Linked DNA regions of Polymorphobacter megasporae. The protein of the gene in region 1 interacts with the protein of each later gene in a pairwise test. Links are inferred from orthologs where the notes say so. Each region holds a gene or a part of one and is shown on either strand. Other genes may lie near its edges.

Region 1 (3,085 bases):
TCCTGCACCGAACGTCCCGACGGGGTATAGTAACGCGCCGTCGTCAGCCGCAGCGCGCTGGTTTCGTCGAGCGGGATCAGCGTCTGGACCGATCCCTTGCCGAAGCTGCGCTGGCCGAGGATGATCGCGCGGCGCTGGTCCTGCAGCGCCCCGGCGACGATCTCGGCGGCCGACGCCGAGCCTTCGTCGATCAGCACGACGACCGGTTTGCCGCCGGTCAGGTCGCCGCTATGCGCGTAGTAACGCTGGATATCGTTCTTTGTCCGCCCGCGCTGCGACACGATCTCGCCGTGGTCGAGAAAGGCGTCGCTGACCTCGATCGACTGGTCGAGCAGCCCGCCGGGGTTCGAGCGCAGGTCGATGATGAAGCCGCCGAGCTTGTCGCCAAGCTGCTTCTCGATCCCGGCGATCGCCGCCTTGGTCGCGGGTCCGGTCTGCTTGCTGAACGAGGCGATGCGGATGATCCCGGCGTCACCCTTGACCTCCCACTTGACCGGCTTGATCTGGATGATCTCGCGCTTGAGGGTGAATTCGAGCGGCTTCGGCGCGCCTTCGCGGATCACGGTGATCTTGATCGTCGTGCCCGCCGCGCCGCGCATCTTGTCGACCGCCTCGGTCAGCGTCACGCCGTACAGCAGCTCGCCGTCGATCCGAGTGATGTAGTCGCCCGACTTGATCCCGGCGCGAGCGGCGGGCGTGTCGTCGGTCGGGGCGACGACCTTGACCGCGCCCTCCTCGGTCGAGACGGTCAGGCCGAGCCCGCCATATTCGCCGTCGGTGACCTGCTTCATGTTGGCGAAGTCGCGTGCGTCGAGGTAGCTCGAATGCGGATCGAGGCTGGCGAGCATGCCGTTGATCGCACCCTCGATCAGCTTCTTGTCATCGACCTTGTCGACGTAATCGGCGCGGACACGTTCGAACACATCCATCAGCGCGTCGAGGCGCTTATTGGTATCGGTCTCGGGCGCCGCCTGGAGCATCGGCGCGGGGAGCAGGACGAGAAGGCTCGCGGTCAGCGCAAGTCGGACGCGGGTCGACAGCATAAGCAATTCCTTCGGCAATCCGCCAGATATAGCATTTCGGCCGCAGCTAGCCATCACGATGATACGGATGTCCCGCCAGCAGCGATGTCGCACGATAAAGCTGCTCGGCGAGCATTGCGCGAACGAGCAGGTGCGGCCATGTCGCGGGGCCGAAACTGAGCAACAAGCCGGCAGTCGCCCGCGCAGCTTCGCCATGCCCATCGGCCGGACCGATGATAAAGCGCGCCTCGCGCATCCCGTCGTCGCGCCACCCCGCCAGCCGGTCGGCAAAGGCGCGCGACGTCAGCGCGGTGCCGCGTTCGTCGAGCAGGACCGTCACCGCGGGGGTCGGCAGGTCGGGGACCTTGCCGCTGCCCGCGTCGCTCAACTCGGTCAGCGTCAGCGGCCACGTGATGCGCTTGAGATAACGATCGACGAGGTCGGCCTCCGGTCCGCGTCCGATCCGGCCATGCGCAACGACGTGAAGGCGCAATTAGTCGTCTTCGCCGTCGTCGAAGGCCTCTTCGGTGCCAAGTGAGGCGGCCTCGAACGGAGTCGCATCGGGAACCGGGTCGAGATCCTTGAATGCGGAGGCTTTCGGCGGGGCGCGGCGCTCGCTGGTCGATCCGCTCGGGCCATCGAACGCCCACATCTTCTCGAGATTGTAGAAGGTGCGGACCTCGGGGCGGAACAGATGGACGATGACGTCCTGCGCGTCGATCAGCACCCAGTCGGCGGCGGGCAGGCCTTCGATCCGAACGCTGCGACCGAGTTCAGCCTTGGCACGCTCGGCGATCTTCGCTGCCATCGACGCGACCTGCCGGGTCGACCGGCCGCTCGCGATGACCATATGATCGGCAATCGATGTCTTGCCGGCGAGCGGGATCGACACGACCTCGACCGCCTGGTCGTCCTCGAGCGTCGACATCACCAGCGCGTGGAGCGCCATCACCGCGGGGTCGTTTGCGCCGACGGCACGCGGTGCAGCAGCGGTCGTCAAAGCCGTCCGGGGAGCGGCGGCGGGAGTCAAAGCCAAGTCGTAGTCCTCATCATCGGGAAGCCCGGCCGCGATCGGCCCAGGTCGGGTCAGCACTCCGGATCGCTGTCGCCGACAGCGGGCTCATCCTGATGTCGAGAACGACGATCGCCGGAAGCCTCCATTCGCGCCAGCGTCGTGCGGATGCCGAAGCATGCCGCCAACGCCTGAACCACGCCATCGCCGGCGCCGTCAAAGCTGGGCCCATATAGCCCGGACGCGCAAAAACCGCAATCGGTACGAGACGCGCCAGCGCGCGCCACCGCGACCACTGGTCGAAGTCGACGAGGTTGTCCGCGCCCATCAGCCAGACAAAGCGGACCTTGGGGTAGCGGCGGAGCAATGCGGCGACGGTATCGACCGCATAGCGGGTGCCGAGCCCGACTTCGAGATCGCTGACGACGATGCGCCGGTGCCGCGCGACAAGGTTCGCCGAGGCGACCCGCGCCGCGAGCGGGGCCATGTCGGAGCTCGTCTTGAGCGGGTTCTGCGGACTGACCAGCCACCACACTTCGTCGAGGTCGAGCAGCCGCAGCGCCTCGACGCTGATGTGGCGATGCCCGGCATGCGCTGGATTGAACGACCCGCCGAGGAGCCCGACGGTCTTCAGCCGCGCACCTGTCCGGTGCCCCGCACGATGTTCTTGTACGTTGTAAGCCCTTCAAGTGCCACAGGGCCGCGGGCGTGGAGGCGGCCGGTGGCGATGCCGATTTCTGCGCCGAAGCCGAACTCGCCGCCGTCGGCGAACTGGGTCGAGGCGTTGTGGAGGACGATCGCGCTGTCGACCTCGGTGAGGAATCGCGCGGCGGCAGTGGGGTCGGCGGTGACGATCGCGTCGGTGTGGTGCGAGCCGTGACGGGCGATGTGGTCGACTGCTCCGGCAACTCCATCAACGAGGATTACCGCAGTGATTGCATCGAGATACTCGGTGTCCCAGTCGCTGTCAGAAGCGAGGATAAGGCGGGTGTCGAGGGGCATGAGGTCGGCGGAGGCGCGGACTTCGCAGTTGGCGTCGAGGAGGGCGGTG
Region 2 (3,316 bases), 1.9 Mb from region 1 along the record:
CCGGTCATCGCAACCGCCGGCGGCGCGCGTCGAGGTAGCGTTCGGCGAGCGCCGGGCCGAGGTCGCGCCACGACGCCTCGAGGACTTCGACCCCCATCCGCCGCAGCCGCGTCAGGACGATGCGCCGCTCGCGGAGCAGGTCGGCGGCGATGACGGCCCGGGTGACACCGTCGGCGGTGAGCGGCTCGGCGGCGACGAGCACCTCGAGCACCTCGTGGTTGAGCACGACGCACAGCAGGACGTGACGCTCGAGGAGCCTTCCGACCGAACGCAGCATCAGCTCCGCGGAAATCGCATCGGTGAAATCGGTGAACAGGATGATCAGCGACCGGCGCTCGAGCCGCGCCGCGAGCGTCGACAGGCCGAGCGTGAAGTTGGTCTCGTCGGAGCTATAGTCGAGCCTGCCTGCTAGTTGGCGGACGTCGGCGAAGGCCGGCGTGCCAGTCAGCGCCGCGCTCGCCAGCCGCGGCCGCGAGTCGAAGCCGAACAGCGTCACCCGGTCGCCGAGCTTGAGCGAGAGATAAGCGATGAGCAGTCCGGCGCTGATCGCCCGGTCGAGCCGCGCGACGCCGGCGACGGGTTCGACCATTGTCCGCCCGCAGTCGAAGGCGAGGACGATGTTGTTGTCGCGCTCGGCGCGATATTCCTTGGCGAACAGCGCCGAATGCCGCGCCGACGCCTTCCAGTCGATCCGCCGCCGGTCCATGCCGGGCTGATACTGGGCGAGCGCGTCGAATTCGCCGCCCTGGCCGGTTTCGCGCCACACCGTCGAGCCCGTTCGAGCCTCCCGGCTAAGCAGCGCGACGGACTCGCCGCGCACGCTGCGGACGTCGGGGGTGACCAGCACGCTGCGGTCGAGACGCGTCGCGCGCTGCCGCCAGACCAGTCCGAGCGGCCCCTGCCAGCGCAACGTCAGGTCACCGAGCATCGCGATGCCGCGACGCAGCGCCGTCGCCGGGATCAGCGCGGTCGCCGAAACCGTCGCCCCCGCCGCGAGCCACGAGCGGCCGCCGCCAAGGTCGAGCCGCGCGTCGCCGCCAACCGCCGCCTCGGCGCGTCGCGAGTGCGGCTGGGACAACGACAAGGCGAGCCCGAAGCGCTCGCCGACGCCGACCGCCGCCGGCGCCGCGAGTGTGAGCGTGCCCGGGGTCACCGCGGCGGCGGCATCGGCGGCCGCGAGCAGCAGCAACAGCGCCACCCAGCCGAGCGGTAACAGCCACAAAGCCGGCGCGAGGATCCCGACGAGCAGCGCCACCGGCGCGCCGAGCGCCGCCGCGAGGACGAGGCGCCGCGTCGGGTAGATCACCTTGGGGCCGCCGTCGCCTCGATCAGGCTAGCGATCACGCGATCGACCGGGACCCCGTCGATCTCGGCCGCGGGCGACACGACGACGCGGTGGCGCAGGACATCGGGAGCGAGCGCTTTGACGTCGTCGGGCAGGACATAATCGCGGCCGTCGAGCGCGGCGGCTGCCCGCGCCGCGCCGGCGAGCATTACTGCGGCGCGCGGGCTCGCCCCCGACGACAGGTCGACCGTGGTGCGCGTCGCGCGGACGAGTGCGACAATATAGTCGATTACCTCATCAACGAGGCGGACGGCCTCGACCGTCGCGACGGCTTCGCCGAGCAACGCCGCGTCGGCCTGCGCCACGACCTGCCACCCGGCCGGCGTCGCGACGCCGAAACGGTTGCCGTGGGCGAGGACGATGGCGCGTTCGTCGGCGGCGTCGGGGTAGCCGAGGACATACTTGAACAGGAAGCGGTCGAGCTGTGCCTCGGGCAGCGGATAGACGCCCTGGTTCTCGATCGGATTTTGCGTTGCGACCACCATGAACCGCGCCCCCAGCGGGTACGTCGTGCCGTCGATCGTGACCTGGCGTTCCTGCATTGCCTCGAGCAGCGCGGCCTGCGTCTTGGGCGGGGTGCGGTTGATCTCGTCGGCGAGCAGCAATTCGGTGAAGATCGGCCCGCGCGTCAGCGTGAACGCGCTCGTCTGGAAGTTGAACAGGTTCGCGCCGATGATGTCGCCCGGCATCAGGTCGGGGGTGAACTGGACGCGGCCGTAAGCGAGGCCGGTCGCCGCAGCGAAGCACTGCGCGAGCAGCGTCTTGGCGACGCCGGGCGGCCCCTCAAGAAGCACGTGGCCCGACGCGAACAGCGCGATGAGCAGGCGGCGGACGGCGGTGCCCTGCCCGACGACCGCCTTGCCGACCTCGGCCTCGATCCGGGCTGCGAGCCCCCTGACGTCGTCAACGGTCATGAACGGCTTCCATCTGCCAGCGGTGAAGGGCGCGCGCGCTGGCCAGCGCCGCGGCGGGCGTATCGACGAGGGTCGCGTCGTGGGCGAGGACGCTGAAGCGCGGCGTGGTACCGACACGGTCGAGCCATGCGGCCCGCTCGCGGTCGGTCAATCCCGTCGGAGCATGCCGGTGCGCGGCGACGGTCGCGCCTGCGAGCGCCGCGTAGCGCGGGGCGATTGCGCCTTCGCGCTTCGCCGTCGCGATCACCGCGGCGATGTTGTCGATCAACGCGGCACTGCCGAAGGCTATCGCGCGGCCCGGCGCGGCGGGCGTCCCGAAGCGGATCGCTGCCTGCCAGACGGCGAGCCCGGCGACGGCGACGAGCGCGAGCGTCAGCCCGAGGAACGGCGGCTCGAGCATTAGCCGCAGCAGGTCGCGGCCGCCGCCGAAGCCGTTGAGCGTGACGTCGAAGACAAGTCCACCGTCCTTTGCCGCACCGAGGTCGCGCAGGAGTGCGATGGCAATGCGCGCAGCGGCGAGATCGCGCATCCCGGCGTTGTCGAGCAGGTCGGGGTCAGCGAGAATGAAGATATTATGCTTCGTCTGCCAGCCGAGAACGACGCTGCCGTCGGCGGCGGTCACGATCGCGTCGAGGCCGGCGGCGGGGTCGAGGCGCTGGAGGACCGCCGGCGCGGGAAACGTGTCGACCCCGGCGATGCCCGGCGCGATCAGACGCTCGCCACGCCGCGCCGCTCGTGTCGTCACGCCCACACCGGGGGCGACCGTCGATAGCGGTGCGTCCGGTGCGGCGACGAGGCCGTGGGTTTCGATCCACGTCGGGCGGATCGGATTCGGCGAGGTCTCCCATTTCGGGACGATGATCAGCGTCGGCTCGCCGTCGCGCGCGCGGACCAGCCGGTCCACTTGCGCCGGGCTGGTGCCGGCTTCGGGGGTAAGGACGAGCAGCCCCGCGTCGCCGGGCCGGTCATCGTGCGACAAGCGGGTCGGCGTCCCGCTCGCCGTCGCAAGGTCGACGATCGCGCTGAAGCCGGTCCCGGCGCGCGACAGGGCATGGCC

What was found.
Region 2: the proteins of rsfS (region 1) and KTC28_RS15905 interact in binary tests that used the Escherichia coli proteins (3 or more experiments, as listed by UniProt). The link is inferred for Polymorphobacter megasporae from one-to-one orthologs.

What each region holds. Positions count from the first base shown.
Region 1 is NZ_CP081848.1:1,483,124-1,486,208, forward strand. Bases 244-3,011 are described here. They hold rsfS (ribosome silencing factor), read right to left. Parts: upstream 1,972-3,011; coding sequence 1,516-1,971; downstream 244-1,515. Other genes in these bases: KTC28_RS07000 (S41 family peptidase), read right to left, coding at 244-1,043; KTC28_RS07005 (23S rRNA (pseudouridine(1915)-N(3))-methyltransferase RlmH), read right to left, coding at 1,090-1,515; KTC28_RS07015 (nicotinate-nucleotide adenylyltransferase), read right to left, coding at 2,072-2,668; KTC28_RS07020 (glutamate-5-semialdehyde dehydrogenase), read right to left, coding at 2,665-3,011. Outside these bases: more of KTC28_RS07000, read right to left, coding at 1-243; more of KTC28_RS07020, read right to left, coding at 3,012-3,085. UniProt on the Escherichia coli protein: Functions as a ribosomal silencing factor. Interacts with ribosomal protein uL14 (rplN), blocking formation of intersubunit bridge B8.
Region 2 is NZ_CP081848.1:3,392,757-3,396,072, forward strand. The notes cover bases 282-3,280. They hold KTC28_RS15905 (AAA family ATPase), read right to left. Parts: upstream 2,260-3,280; coding sequence 1,303-2,259; downstream 282-1,302. Other genes in these bases: KTC28_RS15900 (DUF58 domain-containing protein), read right to left, coding at 282-1,306; KTC28_RS15910 (DUF4350 domain-containing protein), read right to left, coding at 2,249-3,280. Outside these bases: KTC28_RS15895 (stage II sporulation protein M), read right to left, coding at 1-8; more of KTC28_RS15900, read right to left, coding at 5-281; more of KTC28_RS15910, read right to left, coding at 3,281-3,316.